DNA from 2 places in the Paraburkholderia sp. GAS82 genome. Region 2 is predicted to be linked to the other one. Evidence: riboswitches for the same ligand, from Rfam matches in the RefSeq annotation. Region 2 holds a riboswitch; the other holds the start of a gene.
The links. Region 2 has a riboswitch for cobalamin ahead of cobW (cobalamin biosynthesis protein CobW). Riboswitches for the same ligand answer to the same signal wherever they lie in the genome.
Positions count from the first base shown of each region.

Region 1: linked by a shared signal. The riboswitch ahead of P3T17_RS33940 (TonB-dependent receptor domain-containing protein) and the one ahead of cobW (cobalamin biosynthesis protein CobW) in region 2 are both predicted to bind cobalamin.

Region 1 is NZ_JBNDLX010000014.1:177,700-185,783, reverse strand. Features, by position in the region: gene P3T17_RS33965 (glycoside hydrolase family 28 protein) at 1-607, shown strand, start outside; gene P3T17_RS33960 (DUF2182 domain-containing protein) at 693-1,541, opposite strand; gene P3T17_RS33955 (DUF899 domain-containing protein) at 1,550-2,317, opposite strand; gene P3T17_RS33950 (helix-turn-helix domain-containing protein) at 2,449-3,687, shown strand; gene P3T17_RS33945 (DUF5074 domain-containing protein) at 3,705-4,352, shown strand; gene P3T17_RS33940 (TonB-dependent receptor domain-containing protein) at 4,374-6,299, opposite strand; adenosylcobalamin (AdoCbl) riboswitch at 6,345-6,434, opposite strand; gene atzF (allophanate hydrolase) at 6,694-8,084, shown strand, end outside.
Region 2 is NZ_JBNDLX010000007.1:139,631-147,714, forward strand. Features, by position in the region: gene P3T17_RS22545 (ATP-binding protein) at 1-259, opposite strand, end outside; gene cobN (cobaltochelatase subunit CobN) at 256-4,077, opposite strand; gene cobW (cobalamin biosynthesis protein CobW) at 4,084-5,163, opposite strand; cobalamin riboswitch at 5,333-5,595, opposite strand; gene P3T17_RS22560 (cobalamin biosynthesis protein) at 5,726-6,178, shown strand; gene cobO (cob(I)yrinic acid a,c-diamide adenosyltransferase) at 6,183-6,785, shown strand; gene P3T17_RS22570 (cobyrinate a,c-diamide synthase) at 6,789-8,084, shown strand, end outside.

The DNA of each region.
Region 1 (8,084 bases), on a different contig from region 2:
CAACATGAACCGCGGCGGATACATCAAAAACGTCTGGATCAACGGTGTAACGCTGCCCAATGGGGTGAACCTGGCCGGCAAATATGGCGGTGGCGCGCTCGGCACCGCCATCAGCAAGATCACCGGTACCGGAACGACCGGTCTCGCGACGAACCCGTCCACGGGTCAAGGCGGCCTGATTACGTTCGACTGCGATTACAGCCCGTCCGGCGATGCGGTACGCTGGACTCCGTCGGTGATCAGCAACATCAACATCACGAACGTGAACGCGAGCGATGTGTCGGGGGCGGTATCGTACTCAATGCCTTCGGGCTTCGTCGCCGGGTCGAACTCGTGCTTCCAGGCGATCGTCATGCAGGGCCCAGAGGCGGTCGACTACAACGGTCCGCTACCGGTGCCGACCGTGAGTCCGATCAGCGGCGTCACGATCTCGAACTGCAATCTCGGCTCGCCGGTGTGCACGGGCGCGGCCCCGACGACGCCTTCGACGTCTGCGTCGGCGGCGCCGGGTCCGATCTTCGTAAGCAATGTCAGCGGTATTACGCTGAATAATGTGGTGATCACGGGCACCACGTACAACACGACGCTGAGCGCATCGGCGACTTGATATAGACGCACACGGCGGCGGGCAATCGTGGCCGTGTGCGCGGCGATATCAAGTGACGAGCCGGTTCAAACCCCGGCCTTTCCGATCATCCCAACCCTACGGCTCGCCCGACCAGAGCCACGCCCACGCTGACAATCACAACGCCGATCCCGCGCGCGACATCTTCGCTGAATGGCGCGAGACGCTCTACAGTGATAGCCGCTGTTACTCCAGCCATCACCCAAACATTCATGACCCCGGCAACGAGCAGGATCGACGTCAGGCCAGCGCAGCAGTAGCTGCAATGAAGCCCAAGGCGCAGGCCGTATCGCCACGCTGCGCCGGCATCCGTTGGCAGTTCGCAGTCACAGTACCCCGGAGCTTCACGGCAGCAGCCAAGGTGACGGACCTTCCAGCTAGTGAACTGAAGTGCCCCCGCTCCGAGCACGACCATACCGGCCACGACCGGAACGGCGCGCGCCAACACCGACAGCTGCATCTCCAGCACCGACAGCGCGGCGCCCACCGCAAAAGCAGCCAGCCCCAAGAAGGCCCAGACAAAGAAATACCCCGCGCCCGCCAGTAGGGTGAGCCGGTCAGGCTGCATCTGACCTGCCCCGGCCAACGCCTCACGATAGCGCCACAACGCGGGCGCAAGCGATGGCAGCATCATCGCGACCATCATCACGAGCCACATGCCGAGGAACGATGCCGCGACACCGGGCCACGTCTGTCCGCACATCGGCAGCCACGCCATCGACATCGTCCAGCCGCCTGGCATCGGCATCCCGCCCATCGCCGACATCGACGCGCACCACATGAGCGTCACCGTCGCGCTTGCTGCAAACAGCAGCGCGCAGATGCCGTAAAAAGTGAAGCCGGCGCGTTGGAAAACCGCGTGGCGCAAGAACGCCCCACGCGGTGTCCGCTGACCGGTTGCGCGAACGTCACTCATGACTGGGCTCAACCCCTGGCGTACTCATCATGGCGCTTCCACCAGACGCCCGTCTCGTTGCGCCCCTTCGGCGCACGGTCGAGCCACTGGTACATGCCCCAGATGCCGTCCACGCCGCGCGCATAGGTGGAGTACGTGTGATACACGGCGCCATCCTCGAGTATGAAAGCGCTCATTCCAGGCCGGTCGCGCGCGTACGTTTGCGCGTCGGTCCCGCAGTTAGCTGCAAACTGGACAACGGGCTCAGGTGCCGGTGTCGCATCCATCGCATGCCGGCCACGCAGGTAGTTGTATTCGACTTCGCCATCACGCTGTTGCGCCTCGGTGAACGAAATATTGAAGTCGAAGTTGAAATCGCTCCCGGCCGAGGACGCCCACGGAAACGTCCATCCCATGCGCCGCCGGTAGGCCAGCAGCTTCTCCAGCGGCGCCCGCGACACAGCGGTGAGCGTGACGTCATGGTTCGCGAGGTGAACGGCGATGCCGTCGAACCCATCCGCAATCGACGAACACGACGGGCACCCAGCCTTATAGTCCGGCCCGAACATGAAGTGATAAACGAGAAGCTGCGAGCGTCCACTGAAAAGCTCCGCCAGCGATACGCTGCCGTGCTCGGTCTCGAACCGGTACGCCTTGTCGATCCGCACCCAGGGCAGGGCCTGGCGTTGCTGCACCAGCTCGTCGCCGCGGCGCGTGAACTCCTTCTCCGCCGCGAGCAATTTGAGCCGCGCCGCCAGCCATTCTTCGCGTGTCCCGGTTGCATGTGTCGTCGTCATGATTCGCTCCTTAGGTGTCCTGTGTCGTTTGTTCCGTTCCCAAATCCGCTGAGAGGCTTGGGTGTCGTGCTAGATTAGTCCCGGGCACCGCAGGAGGGGGAGTGACAAGTGTGACGCGATTAGAGCAGCCGATGGACTCGCCAGTCACGGCCGCGGCGCATGCGCTCGCGGCCGGCGACCCGCTCGGCGCGCTGAAGCGGATCGCATTGCGCGACGACGCGCCCGCACGTGCGCTGCGCGGCATCGCGATGGCGCAACTCGGCGATTTCGTGCGAGCCAGGGCGCTGGTGCGCAGTGCAGCACGCGCCTTCGGTGCAGGAGAGGCTGTATCCCGGGCTCGATGTGTGGTCGCCGAAGCCGAGATCGCGCTCGCCTCGCGTGACCTCGCCTGGCCCACCAAGGCGCTCGACGCCGCGCGGGCGACGCTCGAAGCGAGCGGCGACCGGGCTAATGCGGCGTATGCGCGGTATCTCGAGATGCGGCGTCTGCTACTGATTGGGCGTCTTGACGAGGCTGAGCACGCACTCACCGAACTTGACCCCACGCCCTTTCCGCCCGGACTCAGGGCCGCTCACGAACTGGTCGTCGCAGGTATAGCAATGCGCCGCCTGCACACGCAAACGGCCCTTGCCGCGCTCAAACAGGCCGAATACGCCGCGCACCGCGCGGGCATCCCTGCGTTGAAGGCCGAGGTCGAAAACGCATTCTTCGTATTGAACGCGCCCGCCGCAAGGTTAATTGCATGTGGCGAGGAACGCCCTCTTCTGCTTGCCGAAGTCGAAGCCTTACTGGCATCCGACACGCTCATCGTCGATGCATGCCACTATGCCGTGCGCGAAGCGGACAGCGTCGTTTCGCTCGCAAGGCGTCCCGTGTTGTTCGCGCTTGCACGCGCGCTCGCCGAAGCGTGGCCGTCCGACGTGCCACGGGACACGCTGATCTCGCAGGCATTCCGCACCCGGCATCCCGACGAATCGCATCGCGTACGCCTGCGCGTCGAAATCGGACGGCTTCGCACATTGCTCGGAACGCTGGCGAGCGTGAATGCAACGAGAGCCGGTTTTGCACTGGCGCCGCAGCGGGCGCGAGAAATCGTGGTGTTGGCGCGACCCGTCGAAGAAGGACATGCGGTGGTACTCGCCCTGCTCGCCGACGGTGAGTCGTGGTCGAGCTCGGCGCTCGCGCTTGTGCTTGGCGCCAGCCAGCGCACCGTACAGCGGACGCTCGACTCGCTGGCGGCCGCCGGCAAGGTGCAGTCGTTTGGACGTGGACGGGCGCGTCGCTGGATGACCCCGGCCCTGCCGGGATTCACGACGACATTGTTACTCCCCGCGCCGCTACCGGTTGATTATGATGGAATCGACAGGTGACCAGCCAGGGAGACGCCATGAAGCGTGCAACAGCAGAAATCGTCAATGAATACGGCCCATTTCCGGGTATCGATGGCGTGCATGGCGTCACCTATGATGGTGAGCACGTCTGGTTTGCCAGCGGAGACAAGCTGAACGTGCTCGATCCGCAGAGCGGCAAGACGCTGCGCTCGCTCGATGTCGCCGCGCACGCAGGCACGGCCTTCGACGGCCAGTACCTGTACCAGATCGCCGATCATCACATCCAGAAGATCGATCCGCAAACCGGCCGCGTGCTCGCCTCGATCCCGGCTCCTGGCGGCGACGATGCCGCAGGACTCACGTGGGCCGAAGGGTCGCTGTGGGTGGGGCAGTATCGGGATCGGAAGATTCTTCAGATCGACCCCGAAACCGGGAAGGTTCTTCGCAGCATCGAATCGAACCGCTTCGTCACCGGTGTGACGTGGGTTGACGGAGAGCTTTGGCACGCCACATGGGACGATAACGAAAGCGAGCTACGACACGTCGATCCACGTAGCGGCGAAGTCGTGGAGAGTCTCGAAATGCCGCCCGGCGTCCACGTGTCCGGGCTGGAGTCCGACGGAGCCGAGCAGTTCTTCTGCGGCGGCGGACGCAGCGGCAAGCTGCGAGCCGTCCGCCGGCCGAAGCGCGGCGCCACCGCCTAAAACACCGCCTGGAACGCTGCCTTAGAACGTGTAAGCCAGCTTGCCGAACGCCGTCCGGCCCAACGTGTTGTAGCCGTACGCGGTTACGTACTGCCGGTTGAACAGATTCGACAGATTGGCGGACACGGTGAGATGCGAGTTGACCTTGTACGCAGCGCGCAGGCCCACCGTTGTATAGGATGGCAGATAAATCGAGTTGGCCTGATCGTCGAAGGTCGATCCACCGTACAGCACGGAGATGCCCGTGCTCAGTGCGTGCAGGTGGAACTCGTCCCACATGTGATCGATGTTCAGGCTGAACGTCTGACGCGGGCGGCGGTTAAGCCAGGTCTGATCCGTGACGTCCTGCGGATTCAGGAAACCGACCGAGAGGCTCACCGGCGTCGATTTGCCGATGATGCCCTTGTACGACAGGTCGATGCCCTGAATATGCGCGCGTCCGACGTTCACCGGCAGGAAGGTCAACGAGTCGTATTCGATCAGGTTGTGAACGCGCGTGTCGTACACCGCCGCCGTGAAGGTCCCGAACGACGTGGTGGCATCCAGCGCCGCCTCAACCGTATCGCTGCGCTCCGGCAGAAGGTTTGGGTTCCCGTAGCCCGGATAGTACAGGTCGTCGAAGGTCGGCAGACGGAACGCATTGCCATACGAAACGCGCGCCGTATAAACCGGCGTAATCGCATAAGACAAGGCAACGTTGCCGGTATTGACCGACTGCCCCTCGATGATCTCGTGACGGCCTGCCAGGAACACGGTCAACGGGCCGAGCGTCGCCGACTGATGCAGCGAAACCGCTGAATCGTCGCGCGTCGGCACACCCGACGGAATGTCGTACGGCAGGAAGGCCTGCTCGCGCGAGAAGTCGTAGGCAAGCTTGGTCTCGCCGGACAGCGGCAGGTTGAACAGCGCGGGCCCACGCTCCTGATGCGTCAGCGAGGTCGACGTGCTCAGGCGCGTCGAGTCGATCTCATCGGATGGGATGCCCGGCGTATTCGTATACAGGAACTCGCGGTCCGTGGCGTAGCCGACCGACTGATCGAGCTGCGTGAACGGCGTGATATCCAGATGGAACGCGGCGCCCGTCGTCAGCTGATAATCGGCCTGCCGGTCGTCGCCGCCCGCGTCATCGTAGGAGAGATCCGAGCGGTGATACAGGAAGAACGTGGAGAGCGACCAGTTGTTGTGCGCGTAACCCAGGCGTCCATCCACGTCCTGCGCATGGTACGGGTTACGGCCGTCTTCGTGACCGAAGACAACCGGCTGCGTCGCATCGATCCCCGCCGTGTTGTAGTCATGCAAGCCGAGCGAGTAGGTCAGCCCGCTCAACGCCGACAGCGCGCCGGTGGACGGGACCGAGCCCGATGTGCGGACCTGCGTATCGAAGGTCTTGTTCGACCCGCCGCCCACCGACACCGTGGTCTGATTGGGCTGATTGGAAGCGTGGTTCGTGAAGAGCTGGATCACGCCACCCATCGCATCGGCGCCGAACGAAGCGGCTGCCGGACCGGAGATCACCTCCACGCGGTCGAATGCGGAGGTCGGCAGATCAGCCCATTCGGCCTGACCGCTGGTCGCGGAACCGACCCGGATACCGTCGATAAACACGGCCACCTGATTTCCCGCCGAGCCACGGATGCTGACGGACGCAAGCGAACCTGGGCCGCCGTTCTGCGCAATGGTCACACCGGGCAGTGTAGCAAGCGCCTGCGTGATGCTTGGGTCAATGGGCGAAAGACGGTCGAGATCTGCGCGAGTCAGAACCTGGGTCGTGGCATATCGCTGATCGAACGATTGCGGCAGATGCTGCGTGTCGCCGGTGACGAGGATATTCGGTAGCGTGGTTTGCGCGACGGCCTGATCCTGGGTCGACGACGAGTCGTCGGCGTGGGCGACCTGGCAAGCGGTAACCGTCAGCGCGGAGCTGATGATGAGATGACGAAGCTTCATTATTGGAATCCTGGGGATAGCGCGCCCCACAGTTGAATAGTAGACAACGACGCCGAGGTCTGACTTCCGGTTCGGACTGAAACCGGTCACAGTGGCGCGACCGCGCTGGATTTGCACCAGCTTCCACGAGTCGTTTGCGCGCATTCTACTTGTGAATCTAACGGGGACCGGAATAATTCCCGCCAATCGACGCGTCATTGCAACATCGCACCAGCGCGGTTCTGACGCCCAACGATCGGGCGTTTCGCGCCAGACGGGTGCATCCGAGAACGGCTCGGGCGCGGCGTACATGCCTGTATCGCCCTGCCCTGAAAAGGCGCGACAGCCTTCCCGCGCGGTTGGCATGAGTCTTGAGTACAATTTCCCTGAACTTGTACACAAGAGGGAATACGAGATGCGCGGATGGACAATTTCGGATTGGCAGGAAGCGTATCGGGACGGTGCGACGCCCGCCCAGTTGCTTGGCGAACTGGTCCGCGGACTGACGCCCGAAGATGACCCCGCATGGATATCGACCGTGACGCAAGCAGTGCTCGACGCGCAGCTCGCGGGCCTCGAGGCCAGGCTAACCGCGGTCGGTGGCGATCTGACGAAGCTGCCGCTCTATGGCGTGCCATTCGCCGCGAAAGACAATATCGACGCCGCCGGCTTCGAGACCACAGCCGCCTGCCCCGCCTTCGCCTATACGCCAGAGCGCAGCGCGACGGTCGTGCAGCGGCTGACCGATGCCGGCGCAATCGTCATTGGTAAAACCAATCTCGATCAGTTCGCGACCGGCCTCGTGGGCGTGCGCTCCCCTTACGGCATCCCGGCCAACAGCTTCGACGCCGAGTACATCTCGGGTGGCTCGAGTTCGGGGTCAGCCTCGGTGGTTGCGCGCGGCATCGTCCCTTTCTCGCTGGGCACGGATACGGCCGGCTCGGGACGCGTCCCTGCGGGCCTCAACAATATCGTCGGAATCAAACCTACTCGTGGCGCGTTCAGCAATAGAGGCGTGGTGCCGGCATGCCGCACGCTCGACTGCGTGTCGGTCTTCGCGACCACTTTCGACGACGCCGCGCTCGTGTATGACCTGGCCGCCTCACTCGATCTGGCCGACGGTCTGTCCCGCGAAGCGCCCGCCTCCGCGCTTCAGTGGCGCGTTCCCGCCGCGCCGCGTTTTGCGGTCCCGTCACAGCCGGAATTCTTCGGCGATGAACTGTCCGCGCAAGCCTTCAATGCCGCCGTGGCGCACCTTGAAGCGCGCGGCGCGATCTGCGTGCCGCTCGATTTTTCGCTCTTCGACGATGTCACTGCGCTGCTGTATGACGGCGCATGGGTAGCGGAACGCTATGCGGCGATTCGCGACTTTGCTGGCTCGAACGAAGCCGACATTCACCCGGTTGTGCGCGACATCATCTTCAAGGCCAAGGAATTCTCCGCCACCGACACCTTCGAATCGATCTACCGTCTCGCCGATCTCAAACGCCGCGCCGATGCGATGCTGGCGCAGTTCGACGCCCTCGTCGTGCCGACTGCCCCGGCCCACTACAGGATCGCCGAACTGCTGGCGGATCCGGTGCGTCTGAACAGCAATCTCGGCAAGTACACCAACTTTGTCAATCTGCTCGACTGGAGCGCAGTGGCCGCGCCGGCAAACTTCCGCGAAGACGGACTGCCGTTTGGGATTACCTTCATTGGCGAGGCGTGGCGGGAACGGGCGCTGGCTGACTTCGCGGCGCAATGGCATCGGGCCACCGGGCTGCCGCGTGGAGCGACTGGGATGCCGCAGGCTGCGCAGTCCGG
Region 2 (8,084 bases):
GGTGCTCTTCGCTTGCGCCGAGCGGCAACGTCACCAGTTGACCATCTGGCAGCAGGTCGGCAAGCGCACGCGCAGCCGTCGATTTGGCTGTGCCGCGCGGACCACTGATGAGTACACCGCCAATGCCCGGATCGATCGCAGCGAGCAGCAGCGCCTGTTGCAAGGGCGCCTGCCCAAGCAGCGCCGCAAACGGGAAAACCGTACGCGTAGCGACGGGTGTACCGGAGACGAGCGTCCTGGGCGAGTCGATTTTCGTCATGAACGTCCTTCGAGATGCTGTTCCACCGCCAGCAGTTGCTGTTCGACCTGGCTTCGGTACGTGCCGGGATGCTGCCACAAGCCGCGCTGCATGGCCTCTAGCAGCCGCTCGCAGATGCCGTGCAACGCATGCGGGTTATAGCGCTGCAAAAACGCCCGCGTATCCGCGTCGTTCAGGTAAGCATCCGTGACCAGCGCGTATTGATGATCGGCAACCACGCGTGCGGTGGCGTCGTAGCCATAGAGATAATCGACCGTCGCAGCGATTTCGGCAGCGCCTTTATAGCCGTGCCGCTTGATGCCTTCGAGCCATTTCGGATTCACCACGCGCGAGCGGATTACCCGTGCGATCTCCTCGCGTAACGGCCGGATGCGCGGCGTCTCCGGGTTGCTGTGGTCGGCATGGTAAAGCTGCGGTTGCGCGCCGCTCAGGTGCCGCACGGCTGCGGCCATGCCGCCCTGGAACTGGTAGTAGTCATTCGAATCGAGCAGATCGTGTTCGCGGCTGTCCTGGTTCTGCAGCACCACGTCGATCGCAGCGAGGCGCATGCCGAAAGCATCGTGGGCGGCCTCGCCCGAACGTTGTTGGGTATAGGCGTAACCGCCCCACTGCTGATACGCGTGCGCAAGATCGGCGTCGCTTTGCCACTGGCTGGTGTCGATCAACTCCTGCAAGCCTGTGCCATAGGAACCAGGGCGTGCGCCGAAGATACGCCAGCCCGCGCGGCGGCGAGCCTCGCCAGCCTCCAGACCGCCGGCGATCAGTTGATCGCGCTCGCGCAGCACGCGCGCGCGGATCGGATTCAGCTCAACAGGCTCGTCGTCGAGCTCAGCCACCGCCTGCACCGCCGCGTCGAACAGGTGCATGAGGTTCGGGAACGCATCGCGGAAAAATCCCGATACGCGCAGCGTGACGTCGATGCGCGGCCGGTCGAACGTTGCGATCGGCAGAATCTCGAAATCGGTCACGCGATGACTGCCGGCTGCCCATTTCGGCCGTACGCCGAGCAGCGCAAGTGCCTGCGCGATATCATCGCCGCCCGTGCGCATGGTCGCCGTGCCCCACACCGACAGTCCGACCGCGCGCGGGTAATCGCCCTGCTCCTGCAAATGCCGCTCGATCAGTTGCTGTGCCGATTTGAGTCCGAGCGCCCAGGCGGCCTGGGTGGGCAGTGCGCGCGTGTCGACCGAATAGAAGTTGCGCCCCGTCGGCAGCACATCGGGGCGCCCCCGCGAGGGCGAACCGCTTGGCCCCGGCGGCACGAAACAGCCGGCAAGGCCTCGCCGCAACTGCCGCAATTCTTCGCCACCGCATGCGTTGAGGCGCGGCAGCACGTCATTGCGCAAACGCTCGAGCACCTGCTCGACATGCGGCAGACTGCCCGGCGCCGGCAGGCCGTGTGCGGACCCAGATTCAGCATTGGCACTGGACAAACCGCACAGGTCAGCAAGCAATTCCGCTGCGAGCAGTTCGAGCCGCTCGCGCGTATCGCCCTTATGCCGCCAGGGCGCATCGCTCACCTGCTGCAATAGTGCCGGGCGAGGACCGTCCCATGGCGCCGACCAGTCGGGCGCCAGCGGATCGAACAGGCGGGCAATGTCGAGATCCCGTGCAAGCGCATCGATCAGCCCCGCGTTCGCCTCCCGCCCGTTGCCTACCGGAAAACGCGCCAGCGCCTGCAAGGTGTCGCGCCGCTGCACGCCCTGCGGCGAGTGCCCGAAGATATGCAGACCATCGCGAATCTGCGCCTCTTTCAACTCACATAGCCACGCATCGACCTGGGTCAGCAGCGCATCCTCGGCATCGGGACTGCTGGGTGCGGCCAGACTCAGTTCCTCATGCAGCCGATGCTCGACGATCGTCTTCAGGATCGTGCCGCGCAGCAGCCTGGCACGCCGCGGATCGACCATCAAGGCGTCGTAGTATTCGTCGACCTGGCGTTCGAGATCCTGCAGCGGACCGTAATTCTCAGCACGCGTGAGCGGCGGCATCAGATGATCGATGATCACGGCCTGCGCGCGCCGCTTGGCCTGGCTGCCCTCGCCCGGGTCGTTCACAATGAACGGATAAAGATGCGGCAGCGGCCCAAGAATCAGATCGGGCCAGCACTGGCCGCTCAATGCGACGCTCTTGCCCGGCAGCCATTCGAGATTGCCATGTTTGCCGACGTGCACCACGGCATCGATTTCGAAGCGGTGCCGCAGCCAGAAATAGAACGCCAGATAGGCATGCGGCGGCACCAGTTCGGCGTCGTGATAACTCGCGTAGTCGCTGGCGTCACGGGAACGCGCGGGCTGAATCCCGACGAACACCTGGCCGCAGCGCCAGCCGGCGATCATGAAGCGCCCCTGGCGGACCGTCGGATCGAGTTCCGGCGCACCCCAACGCGCATTGAGCGCGGCTTGCACCTCGGCAGGCAGACGCTCGAAATAGCGGCGATAGTCGGCCAACGCCAGGCTTTGCAAGGCAGGACGCAAGTCGCGCACAACCGGGTCGTTGGTGACACCCTGAGTCAGCGTGCGCAGCAGGGCCTCGCCATCGGCCGGCAACGGATCGAGCCGGTAACCCTCGTCACGCAACATGGCGAGGATCGTAAGGACGGAGGCCGGCGTATCGAGTCCGACACCGTTGCCGATCCGCCCTTCGCTGACGGGGTAATTCGCGAGGATCAGCGCGAGCCGCTTGTCGGCATTCTCAAGCGTGCGCAACCGGCACCAGCGCCGGCTCAGCTCGGCCACGAACGCGATGCGCTCGAGATCGGGCTGATAGCGCACCACGTCGACCTCGGTATGCGGGCAGCGGTAGTCGAGTCCCTTGAAACTGATCGCTCGCGTAATCACGCGGCCGTCGACCTCGGGCAGCACCACATGCATCGCGATATCGCGCGCATTGAGGCCATGATTGTCCTTGAGCCACGTCTCGCGGTTCCCGCCGCTCAGGATCACCTGCAGCACGGGCGCATCGCCCGCGAGGGCAAAGGCATCCGGGGCATCGATCGAAGAGACCGCAAACGCGGTGGTATTCAGCACCAGCGCGACCCGATGCTCGACGCTCAACTGCTGCAATACAGCGAGGCTCACTCGATCCTTCAGCGAAGTCACGGCGAGCGGCAAGGGGTTCACGCCTTGCGCCTCGAGCGCCTCGATCAGCGCATCGAACACGCGCGTATTGGCCGCCTGCAAATGCGCCTTGTAGAACAGGATCAGTGCCACCGGTGCACCGGGGCGCCAGCGCGCCTGCCAGTCGGCGATGCTCGGCGTATCGTGCTCAGGATGATAAAGCGCGGCAGCGGGCAACACGCGCGGCGCGGCCGGTTCGCTGCCCCAGCCGAGCGCGCGATAAGCGATGCAGCGCAAGAAGGCTTCGGCATTGAGCGGGCCGCCCTCGCGCAGATAGCGCCAGAGCTGATGGCACAAGGCGGGATCGGCGGTACTGCGCGCGAGCAGGTGCGGGTCTTCCTGAAGGTCGCCCGAGAACATCACCAGCACCTGCTTCCTGCGTTCGGCCAGTTCGACCAGTTGCTCGATACCGTAAGGCCAGTAGGCTTCGCCGCCCAGATGGTCGACGACCACCACACGCGCATGCTGGAGCACGTCGTCGACGTAAAAATCGACCGATGCAGGCTGCCGCAAAAAGCTGACATTGGTGAGCCGGATCTCCGGGAAGCCGGCGCCGAGCCTCGGCACCACGCTCGCCAACAGCGCCAGCGTCGTGTCGGCCGAACTCAGCACCACGATCTCAGCCGGTCGCTGATCGATCCGGATGACGCCTTCGGTATCGTCGACAAAACCGCCCGGAACGGTGCGTAGCAGATGCATGACGGATCAGGACTGCTGGGCCTGGGCAGCCAACGCGGCGCTCAGCGCGCGTTGCAGCACAGGTTGATCGAGATCTTCGCCGATCAGCACGAACCGGTTGGCCCGTGCTTCGTCTTCGCGCCAGCGCCGGTCGAAATAGCTGTCGAAGCGCCGGCCCACGCCCTGGATCACGAGGCGCATTGGTGTGCCTGGCAGCGCTGCAAAACCCTTGACGCGGTAGATCGTGTGCTGCTCCGTCAAACCCTGCAGCGCCGCGATGATCGTTTCGCGCGATGCAGCGGGCGCTTCAACGATCACGGAATCGAATTCGTCGTGGTGATGATCGGGATCGTCGGCCGAGCCATGATGATCGTGGCGCAGATGAATCGTGGTTTCGGACGCCGCCTGCAAACCCAGCAGGCCGTGCAGATCCAGCTGCCCTCGCTGGGCGCGCACGATCTTGACCTGGGGCGGCAACTCCTCGCGAATCTCCGCTTCCACGGCAGCCTGCTGTGCCTCGTCGAGCAGGTCGGTCTTGTTCAGGATCACGAGATCGGCCGAGCCGAGCTGGTCTTCGAACAGCTCGTGCAACGGCGATTCGTGATCGAGATTGGGATCGGCTCGGCGCTGCTCATCCACGGCCTGCGGGTCGTCGGCGAACTGTCCGCTTGCTGCGGCAGGGCCGTCCACCACGGTCACCACCGCGTCGACGGTGAAGCTGTTGCGGATCGAAGGCCAGTTGAACGCCTGGACCAGCGGTTTCGGCAGCGCCAGTCCCGAGGTTTCGATCAGAACGTGGTCAATTTCGCCACGGCGTTCGACCAGTTGCTCCATCACCGGGAAAAACTCTTCCTGCACGGTGCAGCACAGACAGCCGTTGGCGAGCTCATAGAGCTGGCCGGCCTGTTCGCGGCCTTCTTCGTCGCAGCCGATTCCGCAACCACGCAAAATTTCGCCGTCGATGCCGAGCTCGCCGAACTCGTTCACGATGACAGCAATCCGCAAATCGTTCGCGTTTTGAAGAATATGGCGCAGCAAGGTGGTTTTGCCACTCCCAAGAAAGCCCGTGACGACAGTCACAGGGATCTTGCGCATGGGGTTCTGCATGATCACTCCGTTATTAAACAAGCCAGCTCGTCGGGCACTCGCTTCAGACCAGACGCGAGCGGTAGCGTCTGGCGCAGGACGTAAACAGGACGTGGGGACGATACGGAACGTTGCGGTCGCAACAGAGGAACGCGATGAAGGCGTGGATGGCCAGCTGCATCCCCGCAGCGCCAACACCTCTTCTCTGGCCGGTATCCGGGCTGGCGAACGCACCGCTCCACCTTCCCACGCGAATCTTTCGCGCAGTGGTTGATTGCCCGCGATCCTGGTCGCGGACATGGAGCCGGCTTCGCATCGCCTAAGCGACGCTTTCGCTGAACCGTTGCGGGGGCAGCACAGGTTGGGCTCGCGCTAGCGCGGCAAGCGTCCTGTTTCCCGTTTAACTGCCGGCGCGATAACGCGTCGGCGGGCACCAGAGTGGGACGAGTTTAGGCTGCACCGCGAGGCAGCGTCAAGAAGCGACGCTGGCGAGCGGCCGCCAACGCGTGTATTGTAGCGCGCCAGATATCTGCAAACCGACACGCCATATGCTTACGGCCCGAGCGGACGGTTACGACACAACATGAAGCAATTCAGCATCGGCATTGGCTGTCGGCAGCAAGTTTCGGCCGAGGCGATCGAGGCCGCTGTGCTCGCGACGCTTGGCAAACTGGGCGTGCAAGGGGCCAACGCCTTTGAATCGATCGCCTCGATCTCGACCATCGATTCAAAGGCGCGAGAACCCGGCCTCCTGACATTCTGTGCCCGTCATGCGCTAATGTTGCATAGCTTCAGCCGTGAAGCGATCGCCGCCTGCCCGGGCGGCATGCTTCGCGCAACGGCCTCGAAAGCGGTACAGGCCCGCTTCGGCGTCGACGGCATCTGCGAACCTTGCGCGCTGCTGGGAGCGCCCGGCGGCAGCCTCGTTGCCGGCAAAACGGCTTCGCCTGGCGTCACCGTGGCCATTGCCTGCCTGGCCGAATTCTGTACGCAGGCGCCCGGGGCGCGCCGATTGAACCCAACCACCAGGACCTGACTGCATGAAAACCGATACGGAATCGCATCTGCGCATGACCCAACGCCGCCGCGAAGGACATGAAAAGAAACAGGCGCAGGCCACCATCGAAAAAGGACTGTTGATCGTCAATACGGGCACGGGCAAGGGCAAAAGCACAGCGGCTTTCGGCATGGCCGTGCGCGTGCTCGGACACGGCATGCGCCTCGGTGTCGTGCAATTCATCAAGGGTGCACTGCATACCTCGGAGCGCGATTTCCTGGGCAGTCTGCCAAACTGCGATTTCGTCACGATGGGCGACGGCTATACCTGGAACACGCAGGATCGGGAAGCCGACATTGCGACGGCACGCAAAGGCTGGAGCGAAGCCTGCCGGATGATCGAAAGCGGCGAATATCAGATGGTGATTCTCGACGAACTCAATACCGTACTCAAGTACGAGTATCTGCCGCTCGATGAAGTGCTGGACGTCTTTAGCAAGCGTCCGGACATGCTCCATGTGGTGGTCACCGGGCGGCATGCGCCTGAAGGACTGATCGAGGCCGCAGACCTCGTCACCGAGATGCGCATCGTCAAACACCCATACCGCGAGCAACACGTCAAAGCGCAGCGCGGCGTCGAGTTCTAAGCCATGGCCGCCTGTCCAGCGCTGTTCATCAGCGCCCCGGCTTCGGGTCAGGGCAAGACCACCGTCACGGCAGGGTTGGCCCGCTACCACAGCCGCCTCGGACGACGTGTGCGCGTGTTCAAGACCGGTCCGGACTTTATCGACCCGACTATCCTCGCGCACGCGAGCGGTGCGGCGGTGTTTTCGCTCGACCTCTGGATGGTCGGCGAAGCCGGCTGCCGTACACTGCTGGCCGAAGCGGCAGGCGACGCCGATCTGATCCTGGTCGAAGGGGTCATGGGGCTGTACGACGGCCAGCCGAGTAGTGCCGATCTGGCCAGCGCCTTCGGCATACCGGTATTGGCGGTGATCGCAGCGAAATCCATGGCCCAGACCTTCGGCGCATTGGCCTTCGGTCTCGCTCAATTCCAGCCGCAGGTGCCTTTTTACGGTGTGCTCGCGAACCGGGTCGGCTCGCCCTATCATGCGAAACTGCTTGAAGAGGCATTACCGGCCTCGCTGCGCTGGTGCGGCCATCTGAACAGCAACGACTCGATCGAATTGCCGGACCGGCACCTCGGTTTGCACCAGGCCGCAGAAATCGCGGATCTCGATGCACGCCTCAACCAGGTTGCCGATGCGCTCGCCGCGACGCCGCTGGCCGAACTGCCACCGGCCATCGACTTCGAGGCGCCACCGCGTAACAGCCTACCACGCCTGCTCGACGGCAGGCTGATCGCAATTGCAAAGGACGCGGCCTTTTCCTTTATCTACCCAGCCAATCTCGCACTGCTCGAAGCACTCGGCGCCAGACTCGCGTATTTCTCGCCGCTCGCCAATGAACCGGTACCTCAGGCTGCCGACGCCCTCTATCTCCCCGGCGGTTACCCGGAACTCCATGCCCGGACCCTGACGGACCGGAAATGCAGTGCCGGCTCGATTCACGCACACGCCGCAGCCGGCAAACCGTTGATCGCCGAATGTGGCGGCATGCTCTATCTGCTAGACCGACTGATCGACGTGCACGGTGCCTCTACCCCGATGCTCGGCCTGCTGCCCGGCGAGGCCAGCATGCAGACCCGCTTCGCGGCACTGGCCATGCAACAGATCGAAGGACGACACGGCGTCATGACCGGACACACGTTCCACTATTCGAAGCTGAACACGCCGCTCGCACCGGTTACGACCGCGGTTCGGCCGCAAGGCGCAACCAGCGGGGAAGCCCTCTATCGGCACGGTGCAATCGTCGCAACCTACATGCACGCTTACTGGCCGTCGAATCCGGTATTCGCCGCCGCCTTGTTCCGCGGCGAGGCGTTC